Regions from separate parts of the Brevibacillus sp. FIR094 genome, predicted to be linked through region 1. Evidence: a T-box and tRNA genes for the amino acid it is inferred to sense, from the RefSeq annotation. Region 1 holds a T-box; the other holds one or more tRNA genes.

Region 1 (25,135 bases):
TCATTCTTTTGGCACTCATATTTACCGTGTTGAAGTTTGCCAATGCTAAAATGGAAATTTACTTCTTGTTATTGGTGACTCTCGGATACGGTTTAATCGGGTTTCTGGATGATTTCATCAAAATCAAGAAAAAACGCAACCTCGGCTTGACCGCCAAACAGAAGTTTGCTGGTCAGATTGTCTTGGCAATCGGCGCTTATATTTTGCTGCTCATGATGGGGCATGACACGTCGATCCATCTGCCAGGTACACCGTGGAAGCTAGAGCTTGGTTATTTTTACTTCCCATTCCTGTTGTTCCTCTTGGTAGGTACAACGAATGCCGTTAACATCACAGATGGATTGGATGGACTGTTGGCAGGAACGGGGGCAATTGCTTTTGGTGCTTATGCGATCATCGCATGGTTTGGTCAAGATTATGACACCGCTATTTTTAGTGCGGCTGTTGTAGGTGGGGTACTTGGCTTCCTCGTCTTCAATGCACATCCGGCACGCGTGTTCATGGGTGATACCGGTTCACTCGGACTGGGTGGAGCGCTGGCGGGAATTGCAATCATGACGAAGACGGAATTGCTTTTGGCTATTATCGGTGGGGTATTTGTTGTCGAGACGCTCTCTGTTATTATGCAGGTAGTCTCCTTTAAGACACGTGGAAAGCGTATTTTCCGTATGAGTCCCCTGCATCATCATTTTGAATTAACAGGCTGGTCTGAGTGGCGCGTGGTTGTCACGTTCTGGCTCGTCGGTATGTTCTTTGCTGGATTGGGTGTATACCTTGAGGTGGTGACAATCAGATGATGCGTTTTCAAGATAAGCATGTCGTCGTTATTGGTATGGCAAAGAGCGGTGTCGCAGTGGCAAAACTGCTACACCGCTTTGGTGCTCATGTCGTCGTAAATGATAAAAAGCCACGTGAAGAAGCGGTGGGAATAGAAGAACTGGAATCGTTGGGGATTCCGGTCATTTGCGGCTATCACCCAGATGATCTGATTCATGAAGGTGTATCCCTTGTGGTCAAAAATCCGGGGATTCCGTACGAAGCAGCACCCGTCAAGCAGGCGCAGGCACTAGGCATTCCTGTTGTGACGGAGGTGGAGCTTGCCTCCCAGATTGCCAAGGCACCGATTATCGGGATTACAGGCTCCAATGGCAAGACCACGACCACTACGCTCGTCGGACTGATTTTCAAAGAAGCGGGTCTGGATGCGAAGGTAGGAGGCAACATTGGTACCGTGTTGTGCGGCCTGGCGGAAGAAGCTGGTCCTGACGAATGGCTCGTTGCCGAATTGAGTAGCTTCCAACTGATGGGGACAAGGGAATTCCGCCCGCATATCGGTGTTTTGCTCAATCTGTATCCTGCACATCTGGATTACCATCACACCATGGAAGAGTATTTGGCAGCCAAACTAAAAATGTTTGCCAACCAAACGCCAGATGACGTAGCTATTTTGCCATATGACCAACCAGAGATCGTAGAAATATGCAAAGACTTCCTTGCAGCCATTTACTACTTTAGCAAGAGTCAAGAGGTGCCAAAGGGAGCTTTTGTCAAGGATGGTTTGATCCTGTTTGCGGATGGGAATGGGAATACAGAGTCAATCGTTGCGATAGCGGACATTACCGTTCCTCATCTGGACAACGCTCTGGCAGCAATTCTTGTTGCGAAGCTCGCAGGCGCGGACAAGCAATCGATTATACAAGTTCTTACTACCTTCCCAGGGGTAGAGCACCGAATGGAGTTCGTGGATTCGATTCGCGGTGTCAAATACTTCAATGATTCAAAAGCAACCAACCCGGAAGCGGCATCACGTGCCTTGCAAGCATGCAAGGAGCCGGTCGTGTGGATTTGCGGCGGGCTCGATCGTGGTGTTGATTTTCGGGAACTGCTGCCTGTGATTCAAGGTCGGGTAAAAGCAGTTATCGCTCTCGGGCAAACGGCTCCAATTTTACTGGAACGTGCTCAGGAAGCAGGGATTAATGAGCGTATCCATGTCGATACTGTGGAAAAAGCCGTTCTTGCTGCTTCCCAGTTGGCCGAATCAGGTGATGTGGTCTTACTGAGCCCTGCTTGTGCGAGTTGGGACATGTTTCCTTCGTTTGAGACGAGGGGGAGCATGTTTAAGGACGGCGTGCATAGACTTAAAACAAGCCTAGCATAACGTCCCACTGTACCATCAAGAATATGACAAAAGCGGGACGGCATGAGAAAGGATGACCTGGCACAATGAGCAAGGTACGCTCTGCCCCCGACTTCGTAATTATTTTTGCAACACTTTTTTTATTAGGAATTGGCATCGTGATGGTGTACAGCGCCAGCGCGATCGTGGCGCAAAAGCCGCCATTTTCCGATCCGTATTTTTTCGCCAAGCGGCAACTGATCTTTGCTTTGTTAGGGATTACATCCATGTACATTACGATGAATATCGACTACTGGGTGTGGAAGCAATGGGCCAAGCCAGGGTATTTGGTGAGCATCGGTTTGTTGATTCTGGTTCTGATCATCGGGATTGAAGTAAATGGTTCGAAAAGCTGGCTTGGTTTTGGAGCCTTTGGAATTCAACCAGGTGAATTTGCAAAGCTTGGTGTCGTAGCATTCCTCGCCAGATGGCTCTCCGATAATCAGAAGCAAATTGTCTTGTTCCGAAAAGGTCTTATGCCTGCCTTGGGAATCCCAGTTCTTTGTTTTGGCTTGATCATGCTGCAACCGGATTTGGGTACAGGGACGGTTTTGATGGGAACAGCAGTTGTCATGGTTTTTGCTTCAGGTGCGCGGATCAGTCATTTTGTTGGACTGGGGATGATCGGAGTTGTTGGCTTCATCGGCTTGGTTTTGTCAGCACCTTACCGAATCAAAAGGATTACGTCCTTCCTCGATCCGTGGTCTGACCCGCTCAATACCGGCTATCAAATCATCCAATCCCTTTATGCGATCGGTCCCGGCGGTTTGTTGGGTCTTGGTCTAGGGCAAAGCAGACAGAAGCATTTGTATCTGCCTGAGCCTTACAATGATTTTATTTTCTCGATTGTCGCGGAGGAGCTTGGCTTTATCGGAGGCACGCTCATTCTCCTGCTTTTCCTCCTCTTGTTGTGGAGGGGAATGCGAACGGCGATTACGGCTCCAGATTTGTTCGGAAGCCTGCTTGCACTAGGGATCATCGGCATGATTGCCATCCAGGTGGTCATCAATATTGGTGTTGTGACAGGGATGTTTCCAGTGACAGGGATCACGTTGCCGTTCTTAAGCTACGGTGGTTCATCATTGACACTGATGCTCACTGGTGTAGGTGTCTTATTGAACATCTCTCGTTTTTCTCGATAATAGAAACCTCAACGGGGAGTACGCAATAAGCAAGAAAATCAGCCTATTGCTACTCCTTCTCAAAAAAGGGTGTGAACGTATGCGTGTCGTCTTAACAGGCGGTGGCACAGGTGGACATATTTATCCGGCGCTTGCGGTGGCGAGGGAAGTTTCCCGCCAAAATCCGCAGGCTGCCTTTTTGTATATTGGCAGTAAAAAAGGCTTGGAAGCAGGTTTGGTTCCGAGATCAAATATACCTTTCCAATCCGTGGAAATTAGCGGATTGAAACGCAAGCTGTCGTTGGACAACCTAAAGACCTTGTGGAAATTCGTCCGGGCAGTTGGAGATGCGAAGAAAATGCTGCGCGAATTCAAACCGGATGTCGTAATTGGGACAGGTGGCTACGTATGTGGTCCAGTCGTATATGCAGCTTCGCGATTGGGGATTCCGACTCTCATCCATGAGCAAAACGTAGTGCCGGGCTTGACCAACAAGTTTCTTTCTCGTTCAGCTTCACGGGTGGCCGTTTCGTTCAAAGAATCGCTTGCCCATTTTCCCCCGTCCAAAACGGTACTGACCGGAAATCCGCGTGCAACGGAAGTTATGCACGGTAACGCAGAGGCGGGTCGTAGCTTTTTGGGCGTGGATAACAACAAAAAAATCGTGCTGATCTTTGGCGGTAGCAGGGGAGCACGCGCAATAAATGAGGCGGTGCTTTCGGTTGTTACACAGTTGGGCAAATATGCCGATACTCATTTTGTATATGTGACGGGCGACGTTCATTTTGAAACGATTTCGGCACAGCTTCGTGAACTGGGAACACTTCCAAGTAACATTTCTGTGCTTCCTTTCGTCCATAATATGCCGGATGTTTTGGCGGCGACGCATGTATTGGTTGGGCGTGCAGGGGCATCTACCTTGGCTGAAATAACAGCACTAGGTGTGCCTTCGATCTTGATTCCGTCCCCGTATGTCACGAACAATCATCAAGAGAAAAATGCAAGAGGATTGGAGCGCGCAGGGGCAGCTCATGTTATCGTAGAGCGGGAGCTTACCGGAGAGAGCTTGCTGCTTTCCTTGGAAAATATCCTTGCCAATCCAGCGAAATGGGAAGAGATGAAAAACAGTGCTCTTTCCTTGGGGATGCCGCAAGCTGCGACGGAGATTGTCCGTCAATTAGAGGCGATTACACGAAAAAAATGATCGGATGGGCGATTGTCACGCCGATCTGGGCGAACGCATAGTATGGAGCAAACACGTGAGAAGACTAGGTCCGACCTAGCAAACGTATCAGGAGGTTCACAAATGAAAAAGATCGCAGATGAACTCATGCAAGCAGGAATCGAAAAAGTGTGGACCGATGAACCCCTTGCTAATCATACAACGTGGCGGATCGGGGGTCCTGCTGATTTGTTAATCCAACCCAAGGATAAAGCATCCTTGCAAAAAGCCTTGCAGATCATCCATCGTCATGAAATTCCTTGGAGTGTAATCGGGCGCGGTTCAAACCTTCTGGTGAGGGACAGAGGGATACGTGGAGCCGTGCTTAAAGTGGCCGAGGGCTTAAGCCACTGTGAGTTCAGGGGCGAAGAGGTGTGTGTGGGTGCCGGATATTCCATGATCCGCCTGGCGGTGGAGACAGGCAAGATGGGATTAACAGGTATGGAGTTTGCAGGAGGGATTCCTGGTACGGTAGGCGGCGCCGTCTATATGAATGCGGGGGCACACGGATCTGATCTTTCACGTATTCTTATTGATGCCGAGATCCTTTTCGAAAACGGCGAAAGTAAAGTGTTGAGTAACGAGGAACTGAGCTTTAGCTATCGGACTTCTCTTTTGCAAAAGCAAAAAGGGATCGTGCTAGAGGCCCGTTTTCAATTGCGGAAGGGCGACAGCGAGGAGATTGCGGCCACGCTCGCTGCCAATAAGGAACGACGGCGCAATACGCAGCCACTCCAGATGCCGTGTGCTGGCAGCGTGTTCCGAAATCCGCCAAATGACCACGCAGGTCGCCTGATTGAGGCGGCTGGGCTGAAGGGCTATCGGGTCGGAGGAGCTCAGGTTTCAGAAAAACACTCCAACTTCATCGTGAATTGCGGAGGAGCAACGGCTGCCGACGTCCTCACCTTGATTGATCACGTGCGGAGCACCATTCTCGAGAAAAATGGGATTGACCTGCATCCGGAAGTCCTGGTGGTGGGCGAGGGGTAACACGGAGGTGAAAGTTTGGAGACTTTTGCGATCGAAGGCGGAAGACCTCTGTCCGGTTCGCTTCGGATCCAAGGTGCTAAGAACGCTGCTCTTCCCATTCTTGCCGCTGCTGTGCTCGCGGAAGGGCAATTCTATATCTATGACGTCCCCCATCTAAAAGACATTAAAGTCATGCTCGAAATCTTGACGCTGCTTGGGGCGAATACGAAGCATGAGGACGGATGTGTCGATCTGGATACAACGTCAGTCTGTGTCCCGCAGGTGCCGGATGATTTAATGAGCCAAATGCGATCTTCGATTTTTTTGGCGGGACCACTCCTGGCACGTCTGGGTGAGGTCACGATTTCCAGGCCAGGTGGATGTGACATTGGAGAGCGCAGGATTGATTTACACTTGGCTGGATTGACTGCGCTAGGAGCCAAGATCGAAGAATCGGAAGGCTACATTACATTTCGGGCCAAACAATTGCGTGGGTCCAATATCTTTCTTTCCTTCCCCAGTGTGGGCGCGACGGAAAATATCATGATGGCGGCTGTGCTGGCAAAAGGCACAACCCGAATTTGTAATGCAGCACGAGAACCGGAAATTATCGACCTCCAAAATTTCCTGAATGCAATGGGTGCGCGGATCAGAGGGGCAGGCACCGATACGATTGAGATCAGTGGTGTGCCTCGCTTGCGTTCCGTCAGTTACCGGATCATACCGGACAGGATTGTAACAGGAACCTATCTACTGGCTGTCGGTATTTCACAGGGACATATCGAATTGACCAATACACTGCCTGAGCAATTGATGGCATTGATTGAGGTCGCCCGTAGCTGCGGTGTTGAAATCAAGACCCGCCATGATATAATGGAAATCAAAAGCACCTCCCGTCCACGTGCCTACGACCGGATCATCACTTCGCCATATCCAGGGTTTCCAACCGATTTGCAGGCGCAGCTGATGGTGTTTCTGTCACAGGCTAGGGGAACGAGTGTCATCAAAGAGACCATTTTTGAAGGAAGATTCAAACATGTGAATGAATTGGCGCGAATGGGCGCCTCTATATACGTAGATCTTGGCTCCGCAATCATTCGGGGTGTTAACAAATTGACCGCTACGAATGTCGAAGCTACCGATCTTCGAGCAGGTGCTGCCTTAGTCCTCGCAGGGCTTGCTGCAGAAGGTATTACCACGGTGAACCAGATCGATCATATCGATCGCGGATACGATCGGCTGGAAGTGCAGTTGCGTCAATTAGGAGCCGATATATCGCGAGTATCGATTTAACCGAGGGAGAGTGGGCGGCATAATGTTATGCCGCTTTCCCTGTTTTTGTTTCATGACATTTATTCGAAAGGCATCCAGTAATTTACTTTGCTCTGGGCAATGAGCCTAAAAAACATGAGGAAGGGTACGGCCATGGCGGTATATGAGGAACGCATTCCGCAAGTTAAGCAACAACGCCCCAGAAGAAGGGGTAACCGCAAGCTGATCATTCTACTGGTGCTGTTTTTTCTAACCATTCTCATCATCGTTTTTATCCGTTCCCCTTACAGTAAGGTGCAAGAGATTCGAGTGATTGGTAATGATATTTATACGACGGAGCAAATCATTACACAATCTGGCTTAAAAAAGGACATGCAGTTTCTAAACGTATGGGAGAACAGTGTACGAAATAACTTGAAACCATTAGAGGCCATTAAAGATGTGGCGGTGAGCCGCTCTTTCCCCGGATTGATCACGCTACATATAACCGAACAAAAGCGCGTCGCTTTTTGGAGTGTGCAGGACGGAAGCCGTTATGCCTTACTGGACAATGGCTATGTGCTCAAACAGGTTAATTTCGCCAAGCGCGTAGTGGACAGGCCATTGATTAGCTCGTGGGCCTCACCTGAGCTCCTTCCCCATCTTGCGAAGTCGCTATCGAAGTTATCGCCAGATGTACTCGCGGAAATTTCGGATATTACACTGACGCCAACGGTTTACGACAAGCAACGCGTCACGCTGTACATGCGAGACGGGAATGAAGTAAGAAGCGTCATCTACAAGCTCGACAAGATGATGAACTGGTACCCGCGGATCGTGAAAGAATTGCCGTCAAATACAAAAGGGGTGCTCTCTTTGTTTGAGCAGCCATGGTTTATTCCGTACGGTGCTCAAGGGGCTATTCCTATTCAGGAAGGACAAGAGCAGCCACAGCAGTAAATGAAAAAGGGGAAAGTTGACAATGAGTCGTCGTCGCAAATTTCATTTGTATTTAACCATCGTGACGTTTTCTACTGGCTTTCTAGTGGCCACTTCCTTCGAAACGAACAAGCTTACGCGCAAAGAGCGGATGAATGATCAGCTGTTCCAACAGGAAACGCAATTGAATGACCGAATTTTGGCTGAGAAGGAGCAAAATCGGCATCTGGAAAATCAACTGCTCGATTTGCAGCGTCAGGTGGGAAAAGTGGAAGAAGCGATGGCGGAGCGTAAATCGGAGGCTGCAGAGACACTCAGTCAACTGGATGCAGCGCGGATGTTGGCAGGGGTAGTCGCTGTCGCAGGGCCGGGTATCGTCATAACGATGCAGGATAGCCAGAACGCAGCGAACAGCGCAGACATCGCGAACTACATCGTGCATGAGCAGGATGTGCGCCTAGTCGTCAATGAACTGCGTGCAGCAGGAGCAGAGGCGATCAGCATTAACGGACAGCGGGTGGTGAGCAATTCCGAGATTCGTTGCATTGGACCAACGATCATCGTAAACGGCATCAAGTCTGCCGCTCCGTTTGTCGTAACAGCGATCGGAAATCCCGACACACTAGACAGTGCTTTGAACTTGCCGGGAGGTGTTTTGCACTCCTTGCAAGATTTTGTCCATATAAGCGTAGCCAAAAAAGAACGGGTCGAGCTGCCTGCCTTTGTTGGTGACGCGAAAACGAAACACTCCTAAATAAAAGGATGCGTTTACCTATGTTACAAAAAAGCCGTAAAATCACATTTATTCTTGCCATTATTAGTGCTATCATAGGTGTGATGTTGACTGTGCAATTACGAAGCAGTCTTCATCCTGTTCATAAAGAGTCTCGCAGCATCGCGGAACTTCGGACCACGTTGCAAAAAGAACTGGAGAAACACAAAAACCTGCTCGCAGACATTTCAAAGTATAATCAGCTGTACTACCAATACGAAACCTCACTCAGTGAAGATGAAAGTATCTCCGTTATGAAAGAGGAGTTGGCACGGACTCGCCGAATGGCTGGTATGGTAGGGATGGAGGGAGAAGGCATCGTTATTGATGTTGTCGATGCCCATACGCCTGAACAACCAGCTATGGATGAGCATATGCCTGTGCCTGTTGTAGGAGACTATACGATTGACGATGAAGATTTGCGCTGGTTGGTAAATATCCTGTTTGCAAACGGAGCACAAGCTGTTTCCATTAATGGCCATCGACTGATTGCTACCACTGCGATCCGAAATGTGGGAGACGTCATCCAAATCGATACCAGGACGATCAGGGCTCCGTATGAGATAAAAGCATTGGGGGAGCCTGAAGTATTGTTGTCCGCATTAAAGCTGGAGGGCGTAGAAGAGAACTTCCAACTGGCGAATAAAAAGGTGCTGGCAGAAAAACGGGACAAGCTGATGATTTCAGCGAATAACGAAACACGTGTCATTCAATTTATGAAACCTGTGAAAGAAAAAGGAGATTCGTAACCATGTGGCTCCCGCTTATCGGACTGATTGTCGGTCTTGTTGTCGGCTTCCTGCTGGATTGGCGTGTGCCCCAGGAGTATAGCAGCTATCTATCAATAGCCCTCTTGGCTGGATTGGATACGATCTTTGGGGGGATTCGTTCGTTTTTAGAACGTACTTTTAACGTTCGTATTTTCATGTCTGGATTCTTTTTCAACACACTTTTTGCAGCAGGCTTGGCCTTCATCGGAGGGTTCTTGGGGATTGATCTGTATTTGGCTGCGATCGTGGCTTTCGGGGTCCGCTTGTTCAACAATCTCGCAGTCATTAGGAGAATTGTTCTATCCAAATGGATCAATCAGCAAGAGTAACGCGAAGAAAAATGGGAAGATGGTCATTTTTTTACAAAAAATCAATAAGAAAAAAAGGGAATGGTTGTCCTGTGTGGAATAATTTATGCAGGTGTTCTCATTTTAGCAAGAAAAAAGACGTAGCAGGGGAGGTGTCACAGGTTTGGTAAGCAATGAACTCATAGTCAGCCTAGACATTGGAACATCCAAAGTACGCGTCATGATCGGCGAGATCAACAATGGTTCCATCAACATCATCGGCGTCGGACAATCACACTCAGAAGGCATCAAGAAGGGCGTGATTGTAGACATCGACCAAACCGTGCATGCCATCCGAGAAGCGGTTGATCATGCGGAGCGCATGGTTGGCGTTTCAATCGAAGAAGTGTATGTGGGGATCACTGGAAACCATATCGATCTGCATGAAACCCAAGGGGTTGTCGCTGTATCCAGCGAAGACCGTGAGATACGAGAAGAAGATATTCAACGCGTAATTCAGGCAGCGAAGGTTGTGGCTATTCCTCCAGACCGCGAAATCATCGAGGTAGTCCCAAAGGAGTACATCGTTGATGGACAAGGGAGCATTAAGGACCCGCGTGGGATGATTGGTGTCCGACTGGAAATGGAAGGGACCATTGTGACCGGGCTGAAAACGGTCGTACATAATATCGTTCGCTGTGCTCAACGAACCAATCTGCGTGTAGCTGGAATATTCTTGCAACCGCTTGCGGCTAGCACTGTTGCTCTATCCAAAGATGACAAAAATATGGGTGTCGTTCTTGTCGACATCGGTGCGGGTTCTACCACGATCGGTGTATTCGAGCAAGGAAAACTGGCAGCGACCACCGTGATCGGCATCGGTGGCGACCACATTACGAGCGATATTTCACTGGGACTACGCACGCATACAGATGTGGCAGATCGAGTGAAAACCAAAAACGGCTGTGCCCTTATTGACGAAGCATCCGAAGATGTGAAGTTTAAGGTGAACCGGATTGGTAGCGAAGTTGAAAAGCAATTTACGCAAGTGGATTTGGCCAATATTATCGAGCCGCGCGCTGCGGAAATATTCCAATTAGTCGAGGATGCTGTGTACAAATTGGGCTTCCGCGACGAAATTGCAGGGGGCTATGTTCTTACGGGTGGTACCGTAGCCATGCCGGGCATGTTGGAATTGGCAAAAGAAGAATTGGACGCACCTGTTCGAATTGCGATTCCTGATTACATCGGAGTGCGAGATCCTGCCTACACCACCGGGGTAGGTTTGATTCAATATGCCTTGCAGTTGATGGAGCGCCGCAGCATTCGCGTCACCCCCTCATTCAAGAGCACTCAGAAGCAAACCGTCTCGTCTAAGCCAAAAGAAGGCGGCGGTTTGATGGAAAAAGTAAAAAACTGGTTTAGCGAATTTATTTAAGGGAGTTCGCTTTACCGAGTTTAACTACAATGACGAAGACGGGGATCGTTTCGTTCCATTGTGTTTAGTTGACAGGCTTCTGTAGCCACGAAGTTTTCTTATGTTGAATTGGGGAGGACTAGCAATATGCTGGAATTTGATATGGACTTGGAATCCTTTGCACGAATTAAAGTCATCGGTTGCGGGGGCGGAGGTAGCAACGCAGTAAACCGCATGATCGCAGGTGGAGTAAAGGGTGTAGAATTCATCACCTTGAACACCGATGCGCAAGCACTTCAGCTCTCTAGTGCAGATATCAAGCTGCAAATCGGGGAAAAGCTGACACGTGGACTTGGAGCAGGTGCGAATCCTGAGATCGGTAAAAAAGCGGCGGAAGAAAGCCGTGATTTGATTGAAAACGCTCTGCGTGGAGCTGACATGGTATTCGTAACTGCCGGTATGGGCGGTGGTACGGGTACAGGTGCAGCACCAGTTGTTGCAGAGATCGCTAAGGAAATGGGTGCTCTTACCGTTGGTGTAGTAACCCGTCCGTTCTCCTTCGAGGGTCGCAGACGTTCCCAGCATGGTGAGATCGGTATTGCTGCTCTGAAAGAAAAAGTAGACACACTGATCGTGATTCCTAACGACCGTCTTTTGGAAATCGTTGACAAAAATACGCCAATGCTCGAAGCGTTCCGCGAAGTTGACAACGTACTGCGACAAGGGGTTCAAGGTATTTCCGATCTGATTGCGGTACCAGGACTGATCAACTTGGACTTCGCTGACGTGAAGACGATCATGACTGAGCGCGGTTCTGCTCTTATGGGTATCGGTGTAAGCAGCGGCGAAAATCGTGCGGCTGAAGCAGCTCGTCGTGCTATTTCCAGCCCACTGCTCGAAACTGCGATTGATGGTGCACGCGGTGTTCTCATGAACATCACAGGTGGTACTAACCTGAGCTTGTACGAAGTAAACGAAGCAGCGGACATCGTATCTTCTGCATCGGACCCAGATGTGAACATGATTTTCGGTGCGGTGATTAATGAGGATCTGAAAAATGAATTGGTAGTGACCGTAATTGCCACAGGCTTCGAGCATAGTCAACGCGCGGCGGAAGCTCCTCGTCGTCAACAACAGCCGATCAACACGCCTGGCAATCGTCCGACACCAGTTTCCAATACGAATAACAGCCGTGCGAAAGAAGAAGAGGAAGACAAGTCCTTCTTCTCCATGGGCAACCTGGATAATCTGGATATTCCAGCATTCCTGCGCAATCGCCGCCGCAACAAAAACTAAAGTGATAAACGACTGTCAAAAGCCTTGTTCCCGTCAGTGGGAACAAGGCTTTTTTTCGTTGAATCGATGAAAAATGTTAGACAAAAAAACCAAAAAAACACCGTCAAGAATTGACAGACTTTACATACACATTGATATATACTGCTTTTACTGATAGAAGTCGTCCTACTATTTACCATTTTTGCTAGGACACATGCTTGCTGCCAAGTCGGTCAAAAGATGAGGGGGAAAGCAAGTGGTTGTGTATCTTGATATCATTCTACTCCTGAATGTGGCTATTGATACCTTGTTACTCTGGTTTACTGCTTATTTTCGCAAAGAGCGCATGGTGTGGTGGAGAATGATACTTGCCTCTCTGTTTGGCTCCGCGTATCTGGTGTTTTTCTTTTTTCCTGTGTTTTCCCCGATGTATCAATGGTGGGTCAAACTGCTCTTTTCTGTCATCATGCTGTGGATTGCTTTTGGGAACAGGAGGTTGTTGTCGTTTGCGCAAAACTTGATCATTTTTTACTTTGTCGCATTTGTGTTCGGAGGGGGAGTGCTTGGGCTACAGTATTTTTTGGCACCGCGCAATGAAATTGTGAATGGACTGGTTGTTACGCATAATGATGGATTTGGCGTTGGTTTCAAACCAACCTTGGGGATTGTCCTGATCGGTTTTATCCTGATCTTTTTCCTCGGGAAAAAGAGCTATCGTGCGATTCAGGAGCCGCGAAGAATCGAAACCTTTCTCGTCGATGTCGTCGTTACGTTGGCAGGGGAAAAAGTCATTTGCCGTGGACTTGTGGATACAGGAAATCAGTTACACGAGCCAATTACACGCATACCCGTTATGATTATGGAGAATCGCATGTTCGCTCATTTGCTTCCGCCGTCGCTTCTCCGACAGGCCGATGAAAACGGTGGAGTGTGGGAGAAGCTGGACGGATCTTGGGACCATTTGTCATTGGAATGGCAGTCTCGGGTACGCTTGATCCCGTATCGCAGCGTGTCAAGAGGTATGGATTTCTTACTCGCAATCAAACCAGACCATGTCATGGTCGTGCAAGACGGGATTCGTTTTGAAACAGAACGGGTGTTAATCGGGCTTAACCCGATCCCATTGGCCGCTGATGGCAAGTATCAGGCCATCGTGCACCCAGCCATGATGGAAACCTATACGGAAGAATCAACCTTTATTCTCAAACAGGAGGGCTAATCATGTATGTAAAACTTCGCCTACAACTCCAATTGACCTGGTACCGAATCTTGCTCTGGCTTGGTGTACGCGCCGAAGAAGTCTATTATATTGGCGGGAGTGAAGCATTGCCTCCACCGTTGACCAGAGAAGAAGAGGAGCTGCTGCTCGGACGACTGCCGTCTGGTGATCCGGCTGTCCGCGGTATGCTAATTGAACGCAATCTTCGTCTGGTCGTATACATCGCCCGCAAGTTTGAGAATACGGGAATCAATATTGAGGACTTGGTCAGTATTGGCACTATCGGCTTGATCAAGGCAGTGAACACCTTTGATCCAGACAAGAACATCAAGCTGGCAACGTATGCTTCTCGTTGTATCGAAAACGAAATCCTCATGTATCTTCGCCGCAATAATAAAATTCGTTCAGAGGTATCTTTTGATGAACCGCTTAACATTGATTGGGATGGCAATGAGCTGTTGCTCTCAGATGTTTTGGGTACGGAGAATGACACGATCTATAAAAACATCGAGGACCAAGTGGATCGAAAGCTTCTGAAAAAAGCACTGGATAAGCTGTCTGACCGCGAGAGAATTATCATGGAGTTGCGCTTCGGTTTAGCTGGGGAAGAGGAAAAGACACAAAAGGATGTAGCAGATTTGTTGGGAATCTCACAGTCGTATATTTCGCGTTTGGAAAAGCGAATTATAAAACGGTTGCGAAAAGAATTCAACAAGATGGTCTAACGCATATTTTCCCAGCTTGGGGGGATACTGTTCCTAAACCGAAACAGATGGTGGTTTTTGCCACCTTCTTGGTCGGCTACGCGTCAGTTACGCGGCCTTTCAAGACAACCGGGTTAGGGACTTTTTTCTTGCTTCGAGGAGGGAAAGACGTGACGCGCAATAAGGTAGAGATATGCGGGGTAGATACCTCCAAGCTTCCGGTGTTGACAAACAAAGAGATGCGGGAATTGTTTGAGCGCCTGCAAAGTGGGGAGCTGGCTGCCCGCGAGAAGCTGGTCAACGGCAACTTGCGACTGGTGCTTAGCGTAATCCAACGATTCAACAATCGCGGAGAGTTCGTGGATGACTTGTTTCAAGTGGGTTGCATCGGATTGATGAAAGCGATCGACAACTTTGATCTCGGACAAAATGTGAAGTTTTCCACGTATGCCGTACCGATGATCATCGGAGAAATTCGACGCTATTTACGGGACAACAATCCGATTCGTGTTTCCCGCTCTTTGCGAGACATCGCGTACAAGGCCTTGCAGGTGCGTGACAATCTGACCAACAAACATTCGCGAGAGCCTACCATTATCGAGATTTCTCAGGAATTGAACGTAGCCAAAGAAGACGTCGTGTTTGCACTTGATGCGATCCAAGATCCGGTCTCATTGTTTGAACCGATTTATCAGGATGGCGGCGATCCGATTTACGTAATGGATCAGATTAGTGACGAGAAGAACAAAGATGTCACGTGGGTAGAGGAAATTGCGCTTCGTGAGGGAATGCAGCGGCTAGGTGACCGAGAAAAAATGATATTATCCATGCGCTTTTACGAAGGAAAAACGCAGATGGAAGTAGCAGAGGAAATCGGTATCTCTCAGGCACAGGTCTCTCGATTAGAAAAAGCGGCAATTGCCCATATGCAAAAGCACGTTCAATCGTAAGGAGAAACCAAATAGGCGACCCGGCGGTCTTGTACCGTTCGGGTTTTTTGTACGAGTGGACAAGTTAGATTTCAATCGCCTTACTTTTTGGCAAAGAAGCGGACATATTCCTCTTTGGACTCATATACTGAAAGTAACGGAGAAAAGAAGGTGAGGAAGAATGGTAAAAATCTCTGACTTCCAGACCAAAGAAGTGGTAAATATTCTCGATGGGAAACGGCTTGGGCAAATTTCAGATTTGGAGATCGATCTGCGTCACGGTCGTGTAGAGGCTATCGTCGTACCGGGACCAGGCAAGTTTCTCGGCTTCTTTTCTGCCGGGAACGATTATGTCATACCCTGGCGCAATATTGTGAAGATCGGGAAAGATGTGGTGCTTGTTCGGATGGAAGAAGCACTTAAAGTTGAAGTAAAAACTTCAGGTGGAGAAGAATACTAACGAGTAAAGGGAGAAAGGCATGGATAGCCTTTCTTTTCTTTTCGGCTATGGTATGATTAGCCATATGAGGAAGGTGACAACATGAGAGAACCATTTGTCAGGGTAGAGGATAAGTCAATCTTATCGGTAACAGAGTGGGAGCAACAATTTCCTGGCTTAGTGGCGGGGTTTACGATTCGCTCAGGCGGGGAAAGTGAACAACCGTACGGGTCTTTTAATATGGGATTGCATGTGGGTGATGAATCTGCGAACGTAGTAGCCAATAGACGCAAGCTGGCAGAACAAGTCGGAATGTCTTTTACGGCGTGGACATGCGCTGATCAAGTGCACGGTAATCGGGTATGCCAGGTAACAGCAGGCGGTGCGGGAAAAGAAAGCCTAGAGGACGTCATATCTGCAACGGATGGTTTGTTTACCCTTGAAAAAGGAGTCTTGCTGACCTCGTTTTATGCAGATTGCGTTCCTCTCTATTTTCTAGATCCCCAATCGGGAGCAATCGGACTTGCGCATGCAGGATGGAAGGGAACAGTAGGCCGTATTGCCGAGGAAATGGTGAAAGCCATGACGAAGCACTATCAGGCAAAGCCAGAATTCATTCGAGTCGCAATTGGCCCATCCATTAGCGGCTGTTGCTATGAAGTCGATGAGCGAATCATGATGCAAGTACGCACTTGTGTAGCCGATTGGGAAAAAGCAGTCATTTCCTCCACAGGGGAGCGGTATATGCTGGACCTTCGTCAGCTGAATACAGAGATATTGCTCGAAGCAGGAATTTCTTCAGGGAATATTTTATCCACGGATTGGTGTACAAGCTGCAGAACAGACTTGTTTTTCTCTCACCGCAAGGAAGCCGGGATACAAGGAACTACCGGACGCATGGCTTCCTATATCGGCTGGAAGGAAAACTTGTAGAAGAAAGGGAAGGGTTCGTTATGACCAAGGAACAAGAACTGTTAAAAGAACGACTGCATTCCATCGAAGCGAGAATTCAGGCTGCTTGCGATCGGGCGAACCGCAAACGTGAAGAAGTAAAAATTATTGCCGTGACCAAGTATGTCGACGCAGATGCCATTGGGGACTTGCTCGCTGTAGGCGTAGAGAATATCGGGGAAAATCGCGTGCAGGATGCCCTGCCCAAGCACCAGCTACACGGGGATAAAGGGATCTGGCATTTTATCGGGCACCTCCAGACGAATAAGGCAAAAGAAGTCGTGGGACGATTCCCGTACATCCATTCTCTGGACCGACTTTCTTTGGCACAAGAGCTGAATCGACGCGGTGAAGCGTTGGATCATGTCGTAAAATGCTTTTTGCAGATCAATATATCCGGCGAAGAGACAAAATTTGGGCTTAGTCCCAATGACGTATTGGCTTTTTTGCGCGAAACCAGTAATATGAAACATATAAGTATCGTCGGATTAATGACGATGGCGCCTGTTGTCGAAAACGAAGAGGAAGCCAGACAGGTGTTCCGTGGCTTATATGAGTGGAAGCAACGGATTAACGAAATGGCATTCCCGCACGCACAGGTGGAAGAGCTGTCTATGGGCATGTCTAGTGATTTTGAAGTAGCCATTGAAGAGGGAGCTACATATATTCGTTTGGGATCGGTATTGGTCAAGCCGGAGTAAAGGAAAACAGACCAAACCACGGAGTAAGAGAGGAGGAAGAGTATGGGTGTTATGAATAAATTGATGGGGTTTCTGGGGTTAGAAAACGAGGAGTACATCGAAGAGACAACAACGGTTGAAGAGGAAAGAGAAGAGCAAGAATCCTCGCACAAACGCCAGCCGACGGGTCGAGCTAATAACGTGGTACCGTTTCAAGCACGGGAAAAGGAGGGAATCCGTTTGATTCTCTGTGAACCCCGTCATTACAGTGACGCGCAGGATATCGCAGACAACCTGCGTCATCGTAGACCCGTTGTGGTCAACCTCCATCGCGTGGAAAAAGACCAAGCCAAGAGAATTATCGACTTTTTGAGCGGGACGGTCTACGCATTAAACGGCGATATCCAAAAGGTCGGAGACACGATCTTCGTGTGCACGCCTGACCATGTAGATATTCAGGGTACGATCTCCAGTGTGTTGGAAGAGTAGCCAATTAAGACGAAATTAAAAGGGTGAGCCAATGACTGCTGTCATTTCGATTTTAAATTTTGCCTTTACGGTATATCAATACATGATTATTGCTTACATTTTGATGTCATGGGTTCCTCAAATGAGAGGTACAGGCATCGGACAGTTACTGGAAAGATTGGTTGAGCCTTATTTGGCACCATTTCGCCGGTTTATTCCACCGCTCGGCTTCATCGATATCTCCCCGATTGTCGCATTGATTGCATTGCGCTTTGCCCAATCTGGCCTGTACGCCATTTTGCAACAAATCCTGTAGGCGAGTGAAACGATGAGCATATTTGACCATTTTTCAAAAGAAGAACGTCCCTTTGTTGAACGGGCGCTGGAAATGCTGACGCAAGTAGAGCGGAAGCAGGCCATGCGCCTTACTGATTTTGTAGACCCTAGGCAGTTGATGATTTTTCAGAGTCTATCTTCACAAGTAAGAGATGTGAAGGTTTCTCCTTATGGAGGCTACGAGGGTGCCGAGCGTGTACGTATCATCATCCATCCGGAGTACCTCCCAGTCGAGCCTGAGGATTATCGCCTTACCTTATTGGCAATCAAGGGTGATCAGCGCTTTCATGTGCTGGAGCATCGAGATGTAATGGGGGCGATGCTGGGCGTCGGGATGAAGCGGGAGAAATTCGGAGATATGCTGACAGATTCAGCTGGCAGCTACGCGATTGTTGCAGAAGAAGTCGCTGATTTTGTCTGTGCGCAGGTGACGCAAATTCATCGGACATCTGTTCAGTTTGAGCGGGTAGCATGGGAGGCGTTTACGCCACCTGCAACGAAGCTTGTAGAGAAAACGATCACCGTGCCATCACCGCGAATTGACGCGATCATCGGAGAAGTACACAATATGTCTCGCGCAAAAGCACTGGTGCCAATTCGAGCAGGAAAAGTAAAAATCAACTGGAAAGTAATCGAAGACCCATCTTATCAACTCCAGATGGGTGATATGGTTTCTCTTGCAGGTTATGGTCGGTTCAAAGTTCTTGAGGTAGCAGGTCCAACACGCAGCGGAAGACTTCGCATGATTGTCGGACTGGTTACATAAGATGGACCAAGGCGCAAAAAATTGTAAAATACGGCAGGAAACACAGCTAATCCTGTCGAAATGATTGAAGACGAATTATCGGGAAAAGTGGGGGGTTCATGTGCCATTAACGCCGTTGGATATACACAATAAGGAATTCAGCACAGGCTTTCGTGGGTATAACATTGACGAAGTGAACGAGTTTCTCGATCAGGTGATCAAAGATTTTGAGCTCTTGATAAAAGAGAAAAAAGAACAGGAAGAGCGCGTAGCCATTTTGAATGAGCGCGTAGATTACTATAAGAGCTTGGAAGAAAATTTGAGCAAGTCGATTCTGGTGGCGCAGGAGACAGCGGAGGACGTGAAGTCGAATGCCCGCAAGGAAGCGCAGCTCATCTTAAAAGAAGCCGAGAAAAATGCAGATCGAATCGTCAATGAAGCATTGGCGAAGTCGCGCAAAATCGCAATCGAAATCGAAGAATTAAAAAAACGTGCTTCGGTTTACCGTATGCGCTTTCGGACGCTTTTGGAAGCACAGCTGGAAATGCTGGAGAATGGCGATTGGGACAATATTGAACAGCCTCAGGCAGATTCGGCTGTCACCGTTGAATAAATCATTGACGTTCGACCAATGATGGTACTATAATGAAAGACAACTTTTTCGAAATAGGCACTTATCCAAATCATAGACGATGAACGGGAAGAGTATGTGAGTCAGCACTGTCTAGAGAGTCGGGAAAAGGTGAAAACCCGGCCAGTTGCTTTCGCAGAAAATCACCCGGGAGTTCAATATCCGAAAGCCCAGAAAACCTTGATGGTTAAACAGGTGAGTAAGTGAGCGCGTCATTCCCGTTACGAATGAGTGAGTGGAACGAATCCGATACAGGCTTTTTTGTCGTACGGGTTTGTTCAATCAGGGTGGTACCACGGGAGCTTTCTCTCGTCCCTTTTTGGGGATGAGTGAAAGCTTTTATTTATTTAAGGAGTGAATCAGGCCATGGATTACAGCAAAACCTTAGCGCTACCAAAAACAGATTTCCCGATGCGCGGAAATTTGCCAAGCCGCGAGCCACAGATGCAAGCGGGATGGGAAGAGCAAAATATTTATCAACAAGTGCTAGATCGTACAAAAGACCGCCCGTCTTTTGTCTTGCATGATGGCCCTCCATATGCGAATGGAGACATCCATATCGGTCACGCACTGAACAAAATTCTCAAGGACTTCATCGTTCGCTACAAATCCATGGCAGGATTTTATGCGCCGTACATCCCAGGTTGGGATACACATGGTTTGCCGATTGAGCAAGCGATTATCAACGCACAAGGGTTGGATCGTCGCAGCATCGAAGTGAACGATTTCCGCCAACGCTGTGAAGAGTATGCGTGGTCCTATATCGACAAGCAACGCGACCAATTCAAGCGTCTGGGCGTTCGCGGAGATTGGGAAAACCCTTATGTGACACTGCTGCCTGAGTATGAAGCCAACCAAATTCGCGTATTCGGCGAAATGGCGAAAAAGGGTTATATTTACAAAGGTCTGCGCTGCGTGTACTGGTCTCCGTCTTCTGAGACTGCTCTGGCTGATGCAGAAATCGAATACAAAGATAAGCGCTCTCCTTCTATTTACGTTAGCTTCCAGGTAGCAGATGGAAAAGGTAAGCTGGACACAGAAACAGGCGTTGTTATCTGGACAACGACTCCTTGGACATTGCCAGCAAACCTTGCAATCAGCCTGCACCCTGAACTCGAGTACAACGTAGTGAAGGTAGATGGTCGCAAATTCCTGGTAGCCAACGGTCTGATTGAAGCCGCGAGCAAAGAAATTGGCTGGGAAGGCGTAGAGATTCTCGCGACCTTTAAAGGTCAAGATCTGGAAGGCGTAGAAACGCAGCATCCGTTCTACGATCGCAAGTCTCCACTCATCCTCGGTGAGCATGTAACCTTGGATGCAGGTACTGGTTGCGTTCATACTGCTCCAGGACACGGGGAAGATGACTTTAACATTGGTCAAAAGTACAATTTGGGTGTCCTTTGCCCAGTAGATCACGAAGGTAAAATGACCAATGAGGCTCCAGGCTTTGAAGGTCTGTTCTACGAAGATGCCAACAAAGTGATTACAGAAAAGCTGAAAGAAACCGGAGCACTCTTGAAGCTCAATTTCTTCACGCACTCCTATCCACATGACTGGCGTACAAAAAAACCGGTTATTTATCGCGCGACAGAGCAATGGTTCGCGTCTATCGACGGATTCCGAGAGCAAATGCTCGAAGCGATTAAAAATGTAAAATGGATTCCTCATTGGGGAGAAACTCGTCTGGCAAACATGATTGCGGATCGTGGCGACTGGTGCATTTCCCGTCAGCGTGTATGGGGTGTACCGATTCCAATCTTCTATTGCAAATCGTGTAACGAACCGATCATTAACGACACGTCGATCAACCATGTTGCTGATCTGTTCCGTAAAGAAGGATCGAAAGTATGGTTCTCCCGTGAAGCAAATGAACTGGTTCCAGAAGGGCTTTCTTGCACCAAATGCGATTGCAAGGATTTCCGCAAAGAAACGGATATTATGGATGTTTGGTTCGACTCCGGTTCAAGCCACCAGGCTGTATTGCGCGAAAGAGGCATTGCTTGGCCAGCCGACTTGTATCTGGAAGGCTCTGACCAGTATCGTGGCTGGTTCAACTCTTCTCTCTCGACGGGTGTTGCCGTGTATGGCACAGCTCCTTACAAATCCGTCCTGAGCCACGGTTTTGCATTGGATGGAGAAGGACGCAAAATGTCCAAATCCCTCGGTAACGTCATCGTGCCTCAACAAGTTATTGACAAGATGGGCGCAGACATCTTGCGTCTGTGGGTAGCTTCCGTTGATTATCAGGCTGATGTGCGCATTTCCGATGCGATTCTGAACCAGATCGCTGAGGTGTACCGCAAAATCCGCAATACGTTCCGCTTCCTGTTGGGTAACCTGGATGGATTCAATCCAGCAACAGACCGCGTAGCATACGAAGAGCTGGGAGAGCTGGACCGTTATGTTCTGGCGAAAGCGGCAAAAGTGGCGAAGCGTACACGCAAAGCGTACGATGAATATCAGTTCCATACCGTTTTCCATGCCGTTCACAACTTCTGCGTCATTGATTTGTCCGCGTTCTATCTGGATATTTGCAAGGATCGCTTGTATGTAGAAGCGCCAGATAGTTTGAAACGACGTGCTGCACAGACAGTGATGTACGATTGCTTGCTCAGTCTGGTGAAGCTGGTTGCTCCACTGTTGCCGCATACAGCCGATGAGGTGTGGGCGTTCATTCCAGGCGTGGAAGAGAAGAGTGTGCAGTTGACGGATATGCCAGAAGGTGACGAACAACATCTCAGCTTTGCAGCAGAAGCAGAGAGCAAATGGGATGCGTTCCTGGCGATCCGAGACGAAGTGCTCAAAGCCATGGAAGAAGCTCGCCGCAACAAGGTGTTCGGTAACTCCGTTGATGCGAAGCTGGCTCTGTACCCACAAACGGAAGAAGTTGCGAAAACATTGGCAGCAATGGACGATCTGGCTGACCTGTTCATCGTGGCTCACGTGGATGTACACAGCGAGTCTGCTCCAGCAGAAGCAGTACAACTCGAAGGCATTGCTGCTGTGGTTTCTGCCGCAGACGGTGGAAAATGCGAGCGTTGCCGCGTAGTGAAACCTGATGTTGGCACTCGCGAGTCGCACGCGTCACTCTGCGTACGTTGCGCAGATATCGTAGAAGAACACTACGCACATGTAACAGAATAAAAATTGGTTGATCAACCTGTCATTCTCTTTGAGGATGGCAGGTTTTTTGCTGTGAAAAACGTTCCTCTCATTGGGGGAAACGGTCATGACGTTTTGTTGGTCATATTTCCTACGGGAGCAAGACATACTACCTGTTGAGGAAACCAAACAAAGGTGGTGTACAGCGTGGACCAAAAAATGGTGGCCAGCTTCCGGGAAAAGCTGCTGGAACAGAAAAAAGAACTGGAAGACCGCGTACAGGACCATTATGGTATGAGAGAACCGATGACAACCTCTTTGCAGGAGTTTGCCATGTACGATAATCATCCGGCAGATATCGGCAGTGAGATGTTTGAACGGGAAAAAGATTTGGCCCTAGATAGTCTCGATCGTGAGACTCTAAAAGAGATTGATCAGGCGCTACAGCGTATGGAGGAAGGCACCTACGGCCTGTGTACGGTTTGTGGAGAGCAAATACCCGTGGAGCGACTGGAAGCACTGCCTCAGGCACAAACGTGCAAGGAGCATGCACCAGCGCCGTCAGTCAACGAGTCACGTCCGATCGAGGAACAGTTTTTGCAGCCGCCGTTCGGACGTACATCTTTGGATGAAAAAGAAGGACAGAACGGATTTGACGGTGAGGATGCTTGGCAAATTGTCGAGTCTTGGGGGACATCCAGCACGCCTTTTTCGTACCAGGAACCCGACAAAACGGATTACGACGAAATGTATATCGAGAGCAATGAGCCGGATGGCTTTGTAGAAGCCGTAGAGGAAATCGGTTATACCGATATTGAAGGCTATCAAGGACCGGATAGTGTGCATTTTATGAGAAGCGGGACGTATGAGGAGTACATGAGAAAAGGAGAAGGGAAAGGAAACTTCCTCTCCTATGATGATTACGAGGGAGAGCAGGCAGAGCGAGAGGGCATGGATGACTACTCATGAACAGGTAGCGGTCTTGGACCTGCAAATTGAGCGCGTGGAAACGTATCCGCTACTCCATCGTCTATCGCAAGCTTACGGTGATGCGAATGGGTATAAGCGTTATCGAACCAGTTATCTCATTCGGATTATCACACGGACTGGTATAGATGGCTGGGGAGAAATTATTGATTGGCTGCCGACGCTTCATAAGGGCTTTAGTGAGCGCATCATTCCGTACTTGCTAGGTAAGCAGGTGGATAACAGAGTAGCCATTGTCGATGTCATTGGAAAGTGGCATCAGCGATCGGCTTCAGGTGTCAGTATGGCACTTACGGAAATTTTGGCGAAAGCGGCGGGGTTATCTGTGTGTCAACTGTGGGGAGGTCAGATACATTCGGGCATCCCGGTATATGCCTCCCTCCAATCCTACCGTGAAACAGAAGACTGGATGCAACAGTCATGGAAGCAAGTCACCCAGCAAGTAGACGATGGCTTCAAGATGGTGAAAGTAAAGATTGGCGGCCGCTCTGTTCAAGAGGATCAGACGCATATCGAAAAACTGATGAATTTGTTTCCCGAACAAGTTCAAGTAGCGGTAGATGCCAATCAGAGCTACGACTGTGCGACTGCAAGGAAGTGGGAAGGGCTTTTTTCCCGTTATGGCAATTGGCTTTGGCTGGAGGAGCCGATGCCTATGGATCGTACACACGAGTATGTGAAGCTTCGTTCGTCATTATCCATTCCGCTTGCTGGCGGAGAAAACTTGATTCGTTGTACACAGTTTTTGCCCTTGTATGAGGGTGGCGCCATCGATATTGCTCAGCCTGACCTGATGCATACGGGGGGCATTGACGATTATCGAACGCATCTACAAATGGCCCGTCAGTTTGGCTATCGCGTGTCTCCACATTCCTTTGACGGATCGCTGGCACGATTGTATACGTTATTTGCACAAGCTTGCTTGCTGGCATGGACCAAAATGGATAGTCATCCGATTGAGCCTGTCGAATGGGATGTCATGGAGAACCCGTTTACACAATTGTTTCCGCTGCGACCCATAAATGGCGAAGTGACGCTACCAACTGGAGTTGGAACTGGCGTCGAGCCTGATTGGGAGATTATTAACGCGTTGCGCTGGGACGGTAGCGCTTATGCGTAAGACAAGGAGTTTCGTATGGCACAAAATGCGAAAAACCTAATTGGGCTTGTCGGGGTTCCATTGGTGATGGTACTGGGCAACTCGATGCTGATCCCTGTACTACCTACAATGAAAACGGAAATGAAGCTCACTGCCTTACAGACGAGCCTGTTGATCACCGCTTTTTCAATTGCAGCAGGTATTGTTATCCCTTTTGCCGGCTATCTGTCAGATCGATTTGGGAGAAAAATTGTCATTATCATCTCCCTTGCCCTGTACGGTCTGGGTGGTTTGGTCGCAGGGCTTTCCGCGCTGTGGCTGGATCAACCCTATATGGCTATCATGGGAGGGCGAGTCTTGCAGGGGATCGGGGCAGCTGGGACAGCCCCCATCGCGATGGCATTGGTAGGGGATCTGTTCGATGGCGCTTCGGAGAGTAGGGCATTGGGGCTCTTGGAAACATCAAACGGGATGGGAAAAGTATTAAGTCCGATCTTTGGCTCCTTGCTTGCTCTCATTTCTTGGTACATGGTCTTTTTAGCTTTTCCGATTATTTGCGGTGTCGTTCTCCTGGTGTTTTTATTTCTGACCAAGGAAAAGAAGCAGGATAAGAAGCCGCTCCCCGTCAAGCAGTACATGCATTCGA
Region 2 (7,084 bases), on a different contig from region 1:
CATTTGGTTAATCTGATTAACTGTAAATACACCTTAATATTTATTTCCTCTTTTGCATATCCTTTTTTCTTTGTTGGATTTTGCTTGTCTCCTATGATTTCATTGTATTACAAGTAGTTAAAGAAAATTTTCAGCGTAAGCAGTTTAGAGTTCGTGGTTGCATGGTTATTCTGATTTTCCTTCTGACAATACAACAATTGGTAAACTAAGGGAGATACGATAATCTTTAAAAAGTTGGAGGAAATAACAAGGGAGAAAGAGAGAATCGCAACCTCCGTAAAATTTTCGACAAAGTAGATGAATGTAAAAACACTTCCCGAAGGACTGTTGCCATCATAAGCTATAACAAACTTATCATGTGCCAGAGCCACTATGTAAAGAACAATCAGATAGAGACTTTCGACCAGGTTCATTTTGATATCGCGGAATTTAAAAGTATTTTAGCCAAGCTGCTTGTGTAAGAGAACAACCCGCCAAGATGTTAAGCCTGGCGGGTTGTTTGCTATTGTAATTATTACAAGTCTGTTAATATTAATTCAATGGTGCCCGTGTTTAGTTTTGCTTGAGAATCAAGATTTCTGTAGTAATTAACATAATGGTTATGCTTAAAAACTATCCCTGCATCGTTATTTGTTACACGAACACCTGGTTCATATACAAAGTTACTTTTTGCTGTCCTCGTTCCTAACTTAAAATCGACAATCCACTTCGTATAATTATCGGATAAGCTTGATTCATCCTTAATACTTGCTGATTTAGTGTTGAAAGTCCAACTCACAGAAGGAACTAAACCTGATAATCCAACAGAAGCAGATGAGTCAGTGTCAGTTGTATATGGCCCATATGAGCGAATTGTCTGTTCGTCAGCATCACTACCACTATGTCTATATCTCATTGCTAATTCTCGAGTTTGGTAATTATTTCTTGGTTCTGTTTGATTGAAAAACTTAACATCCCAAACAGAGACTTTCTCTCCCTTTAATGTTGATGTACCCTTTCTTATATAGTCTACATTGCTGGTATAAACACCCGCGATTTCATTTCGATTATCATCTCTCACTCTATACGTGTAAGAATCGGAATATGTATCATCATCAGAACTCGCAGAAGCATTTAATGATATAATATTCCTTGCACCTTCATTTTCAGCAAGTTCAACTTTTTCTTCAATTTCTTCACGAATTTCTTCTAAAGGGACTTCATCTAGTTGATCAAAGATGTAATCAACGTGTCTAGTGCCATCTTGTTTATAAACACCTACACCCATCAGTTTTGGTGCAGCTCCTTCGTCTTCAGACGAGCGATTTATTTTGAGTTCAGTCTTTATATATTCCTTTATATCTTTGGGATCTATTTCTTCACCTTCATTATGGATGAAGTAATAAGTTTCTTCGCTATCATTATTATTCAACGCTTTTAACGATCGCGAGGAACGAGAGTCATCTAATGCGATCTCAACTATTTCTAGTTTTTTCAAGCGTTCTTTTGCCAATACATTGTGACTTATCCCAGGAGTTAACACTAATGTTGTAGCAAGGCAGACACACAAGAAAGATGCCAACTTCTTCATATTATTCCCACCTTTTTCCATTTTTGTTCTGTGTTATTATATACGTCAAATTCTAAAAAAGGAAGATGAATAACGATGTTCAAATTATTAGAAATATTTATAATAGTTGTTTTAGGACTCTTTACCGGATTATTCTTTGGAGGAGGTAGCAACATAATACTAGGAGGTATATTTTGGGTTTTAATATTTATTTTACTTAAGCTATATGACAAATAATTAAAACAGCCCTCCCCCAGACTATGTATCCGAAGGAGGGCTGTGCCACTATTTAGAAATGCCTACTGCATCACGGAATGCCTTCGCCGCATAATGAGCCGCATCCCTTACTTTGGGGTCCGGGCTGGCTGTCCAAAGTGCACCAAGGACTCCGATCACTTTTTCTGCTGATTCTTTATCGAGTTTGGTATTCACAGGTTTATCCTTATTCTGTGGATGAGTATTCCACTAGCCTTCAACACCGAGCGTATCATTGTAGTCTACGGTGCGAGTTACTAGGTCTGAAATGGAAACACATCGAAATAGACGACGGGGTTGGAACAATCGACGTTAGACAATCCTTAACTTATGTGAAGGATGTTGGTAATAAAATCTTAGATCCGAAAACCAAAAATTCTAAACGGAAAGTATCCATCCCGCCATCCCTTATTCCAGAGGTTATGGCCCTTAAAGTGCAATCAGCTAAGACTCGGATGCAAAGTGAAGAATTATGGGAAGAAGGGGAACGCTTATTTGTTTTTTCAAGCATGAACGGAAAACCACTGTATCCATAACATGGTGGAGCCGATTTACAAAGAGACACAACCTCAAATATATTCGTTTCCACGATCTGCGCCATACCTCGGCTACACTGCTCATTAAAAAGGCGTTCATGCAAAGATCATTTCTGAACGGCTTGGACATTCAAATATCTTAACGACAATGAACGTATATGGTCATGCCCTGCGCTCAGCTGATCAAGAAGCAGCGAAGCATTTTGATTCGCTTTTTGATTCCCCAGTAACTAAATCCAAGAAACAAGTCTGATTGATTCCGTCAACAATCCGTCAACAACTCTGTTTTTTGGACTTGTTGACGCGAATGAATCAGGTGCATAAAATAAAAAAAACCCTTGATTACCAAGGGTTTCAGCATTCGATATATGGTGATCCGGACTGGGTTCGAACCAGCGACCCCCACCCTGTCAAGATGGTGCTCTCCCAACTGAGCTACCGGATCATGGGATATGTGTGTGATCGTTTAATGGTGGGCCCTGTAGGACTCGAACCTACGACCAATCGGTTATGAGCCGACCGCTCTGACCAACTGAGCTAAGGGCCCGAATCGTATCGGACGTCGATCACATTTATTACTATACAGCATCGTAAAATGGATTTCAAGAGGAAATGAATAATTTCTTGTAAAAATTTTCACTCGTACCAAAAGAACACTAAGAAACCCAGTGATATCAGTCTTGCTTTTACCTTGCAAAAAGCCAAGACCATCTCGTTTCAGCTATATGTGCTTACCCAAGCCCCCAACAAAAAAGCCATTCCTCACCGCTGCTGCCCACATCCCCTACAAAACAGGGGATTACCTACTTGATGGCATCACATCAAACATGACGCCATCAAGCACATGAGCTACACCCGTGAAGAATTGGCTCAGCCAGACAAAAGACTATCCACTAAAGGTTACAACAACAAACAAGATAATTAGGTAACGATCGAAACAAACTCCCTCATCGCAACCCTAGCCTACCCCGCCTGCTCCGTCCCTTTCCCTTTCTCCTCGACACGTAGCTCCGCTTCCTGTTGCTTCAACGCCTCACTTCGTGTCAACTCCGCCTCCTGCTCATCTCTCATCCGATGTGCCATGCGGCTAGATGCATTGGCTGCCACACTCGCCACGAGGTCGTCCAAAAATGTGTGAACACGTCCCTCTGCCGACTTGGTATCCAGCCTTTTAATCACCCCGACCTTGTGCTTATCCAAATGTCCAAAGGTGGTCACCGCGATACTTCCATATCCAAATACGGAGCCTAGTGCCAATGTTTCGTCGCATCCGAACAGTCCTTCATCTGCTGCGATGATGGATTGGAGCGGCTCGGACAAGAGGCCCTTCTCTGCTAACGTATCCAACTCAACGCCAACCAGGATGGCGTGCTGCATTTCCCTTTTTTCCAAGACCGCTTTCACGCTCTCGATGCACTGCGCCATTGTGAGATCTGGATGGTATGGTGACTGCATGAGATAGACGATCTCTGCGATATCATCCAGCGTCACTCCGCGTTCTGCCAAACGTGCGAGAGCAGCGTTTCTGACTTCGATGCTGTGTACTTGCTTCTTCATATAAGAGACAACCCCTTCCACAAATCGAGTGAAGTCGTTTCCTACCATAGTATCACACGCTGGCCAAATTGCGACAATCTTTCGCCCACAGCCTGACTGACCCTGCACCCAAACTGTTGGGCATGCCCGCTCGCTCCTGTATAATGAAAGGAATATCCAAATAAGGAGGACACCGTAGTGGCCCTTGAGGAAATCATCTTGGAAAGCCGGCATTTGGGGACGCCGGAAAAGCTGGTTGTCTACACACCCCAACGCTACTCGCCACTCTATTCGTATCCAGTCCTCTACGTACAAGATGGAGAAGATTACTTGGCAATGGGCAGGATGGCTTCTTTGCTGGATCAATTGAACCAGGACAAAGAATTGCCTGATATCATCGCTGTCTTTCTCCCTGTCGAGAAAAGTAAACGGAATGACCGTTATCATCCGGATGGCAAGGAGCATATGGCCTACCGTCGCTTCCTCGCCGATGAAGTCGTGAGCTATGTCGATACGCATTACTCTACACATCCTTTGGGAAACGCACGAACACTTCTTGGCGAGTCATTGGGCGGGGTTGTCTCTCTTTTTACTGCTCTTCACTATCCACATACGTTTGGACAAGTTGCCTGCCAGTCGATTGCCATGGACGCAAAGTTAAATCGTCTGATAGCTGACGCTGACTTTTCCGTACCGCAAACCATTTATTTGGAGATCGGGACGGAGGAAACGGCAGTAAGCACGGGTCGTGGCACATTGAATCTTCTAGCGGCCAATGAAGAACTGCGCGAGATTTTGGGCACGAAAAAAGCCACCCTCGTTTATGAAACGTTTGAGGGTGACCATACGTGGGGCCACTGGCAGCGCAATCTACCGCGTATGCTTAAGACGCTTTACGGGTAAACTTACCGTGGCTGTTCTTCTTGTGGACCTTCATCCTTAATAGTCGATACGAGTGCTTCTTCGAATTCTCCTTTTCGTATCGCAGTCAAGATCGTGAAGGTCAGCACAGACAGTAGAAGCAGAACCAGAAAAATGAATGTGATCATCATTGCCGTATACATGCAGTGCGGCACCTCCTTGCACTACACAGTCTTTCCTTTGACACAAGGAATATACAGACCCACGCTTAACATTACACAAATGAAGAATTTTCTGTTAAAATAATATCTTGTAGAGCATGATAGATAGTAAGGAGGAGTGGTTCTGATGATGTACAGTATCGTAATATTCCCATCTAGCAAGGTGCAAGAAGTAGCGAACTCTTACCGGAAACGTTATGACCCAGGCTATGCTTTGGTTCCTCCGTATATCCGTTTGAAGGAAGCCTTTGAGCTGGACGAAGCCAAGCTTCCTGAGCTGGTGAGCCATCTGGAGCAGGTTGCCTCCTCTACCGACAGCTTTTCGGCTCATTTCCATCGGGTATCTTCTTTCCACCCTACCAACAACGTGATCTATTTGGCTGTGCAAAACAAAGAACCATTTAACGAGCTGCATTTAAAGATTGCCAATCAGTGTGTGAATGAAAAAGAAACCTACGCATACGTACCGCATCTGACCATCGGGCGCGACCTGTCCGACGATGAGCTGCGGGATGTAACCGGTCAACTGAGCATGGCAAAAATTGACCTGAACAGCGAGATTGATCGCTTCCACTTGGTTTATCAACTCGAGGATGGCATCTGGAGCGTTTACCAGACTTTCCTTCTCAAAAAATAAACAACCTTTCCTCAATCATCAACCCTCCCTGCGTATCCGTCGTAGGGAGGGATATTTTCTAACAAAGGACGAATACCGATGAACCTGCAAACCTACCAGATCCAACGAGTCACCACTGAACAAGAATTGGCGGATGCCCTGTCCGTACGCCGAGCCGTTTTCATCGAGGAACAGGAAGTACCGGAAGAGTTGGAAATAGATGAGCACGACACACTGCATGGCGGAACGATTCATTTTGTGGCCTACCGCGATGGAAAGCCAGTGGGCGCAAGCCGTGTTCGTAACTACGCACCTGGGGTGGGAAAAATTGAACGGGTGGCGGTTGCCAAAACAGAACGCGGTACTGGGCTCGGCCGCCAAATCATGCTCGCGATAGAAGAGCTGGCCAAACAACACGGGTATGACAGCCTGAAGCTGAACGCGCAGACGCAAGCCCAACGGTTTTATGAAAAGCTCGGCTATGAGCCTTTTGGCGACTTATTTGATGATGCGGGTATCGAGCATATTGCGATGGTCAAATCCATTCGCGAATAACAGAAGCTACGTGTAGCTCCATTCCCTCAGATAGAAAAACAACCTCGTTTTCGCTATGATCATCATGCGAAGCGAGGTTGTTTTTCATTGGTACCCGAGATCACCTTAGCCCTCTGCTACTTTCTCCATACACAATTCAATGCTTCTTGACACTTCACACCCGGTGGAATAACATGGAACCAGAAACATACGATACCGTATCTTTTGAGGTGAACCATGCAATACGTACGTGAAGATTGGATTCGGGCAGGGCTCGAGATGTTGGCTGAAGCAGGCATTGACGCTGTTCGTGTGGAACCTCTCGCCAGAAAGCTGAAGATCAGTAAAGGGAGCTTTTATCATCACTTTCCAGATCGTCAAGCGCTACTGGACTCCATGATCGATTATTGGGAGGAGCATGCGACTGAGCGGATCATTCGAGCGCCACACGCGGACAGTATGTCGCTGGAACAGTTGTTGTCGAGCGTTTTTAGTAGCGAGCGAAAAATCGAAGCCGCTATGTACAACTGGGCGAAGCAAAATCCTGCCCTTTGCAAACGTCTCGTGGAAATCGAGAAGCGTAGGATCGACTTCGTTGCCTCTTTGTATGAGAAAAAAGGGCTGGCTCCCGCTGATGCAATGGCACGCGCTCAACTCGCATACCTCCTCTATATTGGTTGGCTCGTGCGCAGAGAGCTAGAAGCGCCTTTTGATATGTCCGAGCCCTTGCATCATTTTATGACTTGGATTTGATTAACCCTCTCTGCCTGACAGACTATACTGCGCAGGGATTTTTTTACCCAAAACATACGGACGCGTATCTTCACAAAAATCATTACGAATCAGTAGGAGGCATTCCCATGATGCATGTTTTTCCTATCTCATCTGCTTTGTTCTTAGTCTTAGTATCCTTGCTCCATTTTTATTGGGCCTTCGGAGGAAAATGGGGGACCGATTCTGTCATTCCCACAACAGC

Evidence for each region. The T-box of region 1 lies ahead of ileS (isoleucine--tRNA ligase). A T-box ahead of a tRNA ligase gene usually reads a tRNA of that ligase, here a tRNA-Ile.
Region 2: it has a tRNA-Ile gene. The T-box ahead of ileS (isoleucine--tRNA ligase) is inferred to sense a tRNA for this amino acid. The anticodon was not compared.

Annotation. Positions count from the first base shown of each region.
Region 1 is NZ_JBEAES010000021.1:78,889-104,023, forward strand. It holds gene mraY (phospho-N-acetylmuramoyl-pentapeptide-transferase) at 1-797, shown strand, start outside; gene murD (UDP-N-acetylmuramoyl-L-alanine--D-glutamate ligase) at 794-2,158, shown strand; gene spoVE (stage V sporulation protein E) at 2,224-3,318, shown strand; gene murG (undecaprenyldiphospho-muramoylpentapeptide beta-N-acetylglucosaminyltransferase) at 3,398-4,501, shown strand; gene murB (UDP-N-acetylmuramate dehydrogenase) at 4,604-5,509, shown strand; gene murA (UDP-N-acetylglucosamine 1-carboxyvinyltransferase) at 5,525-6,781, shown strand; gene ACQ5DJ_RS19280 (cell division protein FtsQ/DivIB) at 6,914-7,699, shown strand; gene ACQ5DJ_RS19285 (DUF881 domain-containing protein) at 7,722-8,432, shown strand; gene ACQ5DJ_RS19290 (DUF881 domain-containing protein) at 8,453-9,199, shown strand; gene ACQ5DJ_RS19295 (small basic family protein) at 9,202-9,549, shown strand; gene ftsA (cell division protein FtsA) at 9,692-10,945, shown strand; gene ftsZ (cell division protein FtsZ) at 11,072-12,220, shown strand; gene spoIIGA (sigma-E processing peptidase SpoIIGA) at 12,456-13,418, shown strand; gene sigE (RNA polymerase sporulation sigma factor SigE) at 13,421-14,143, shown strand; gene sigG (RNA polymerase sporulation sigma factor SigG) at 14,293-15,072, shown strand; gene ACQ5DJ_RS19325 (YlmC/YmxH family sporulation protein) at 15,233-15,511, shown strand; gene pgeF (peptidoglycan editing factor PgeF) at 15,593-16,423, shown strand; gene ACQ5DJ_RS19335 (YggS family pyridoxal phosphate-dependent enzyme) at 16,444-17,142, shown strand; gene ACQ5DJ_RS19340 (cell division protein SepF) at 17,185-17,610, shown strand; gene ACQ5DJ_RS19345 (YggT family protein) at 17,642-17,905, shown strand; gene ACQ5DJ_RS19350 (RNA-binding protein) at 17,918-18,691, shown strand; gene ACQ5DJ_RS19355 (DivIVA domain-containing protein) at 18,792-19,283, shown strand; T-box leader at 19,354-19,621, shown strand; gene ileS (isoleucine--tRNA ligase) at 19,668-22,445, shown strand; gene ACQ5DJ_RS19365 (TraR/DksA C4-type zinc finger protein) at 22,599-23,372, shown strand; gene ACQ5DJ_RS19370 (mandelate racemase/muconate lactonizing enzyme family protein) at 23,359-24,510, shown strand; gene ACQ5DJ_RS19375 (MFS transporter) at 24,526-25,135, shown strand, end outside.
Region 2 is NZ_JBEAES010000022.1:98,146-105,229, forward strand. It holds gene ACQ5DJ_RS19590 (hypothetical protein) at 515-1,570, opposite strand; gene ACQ5DJ_RS19595 (hypothetical protein) at 1,835-1,981, opposite strand; tRNA gene ACQ5DJ_RS19600 (tRNA-Val) at 2,710-2,785, opposite strand; tRNA gene ACQ5DJ_RS19605 (tRNA-Ile) at 2,811-2,887, opposite strand; gene ACQ5DJ_RS19610 (phosphatidylglycerophosphatase A family protein) at 3,304-3,897, opposite strand; gene ACQ5DJ_RS19615 (alpha/beta hydrolase) at 4,075-4,779, shown strand; gene ACQ5DJ_RS19620 (hypothetical protein) at 4,782-4,940, opposite strand; gene ACQ5DJ_RS19625 (YjcG family protein) at 5,086-5,595, shown strand; gene ACQ5DJ_RS19630 (GNAT family N-acetyltransferase) at 5,674-6,129, shown strand; gene ACQ5DJ_RS19635 (TetR/AcrR family transcriptional regulator) at 6,346-6,861, shown strand; gene ACQ5DJ_RS19640 (DUF3995 domain-containing protein) at 6,969-7,084, shown strand, end outside.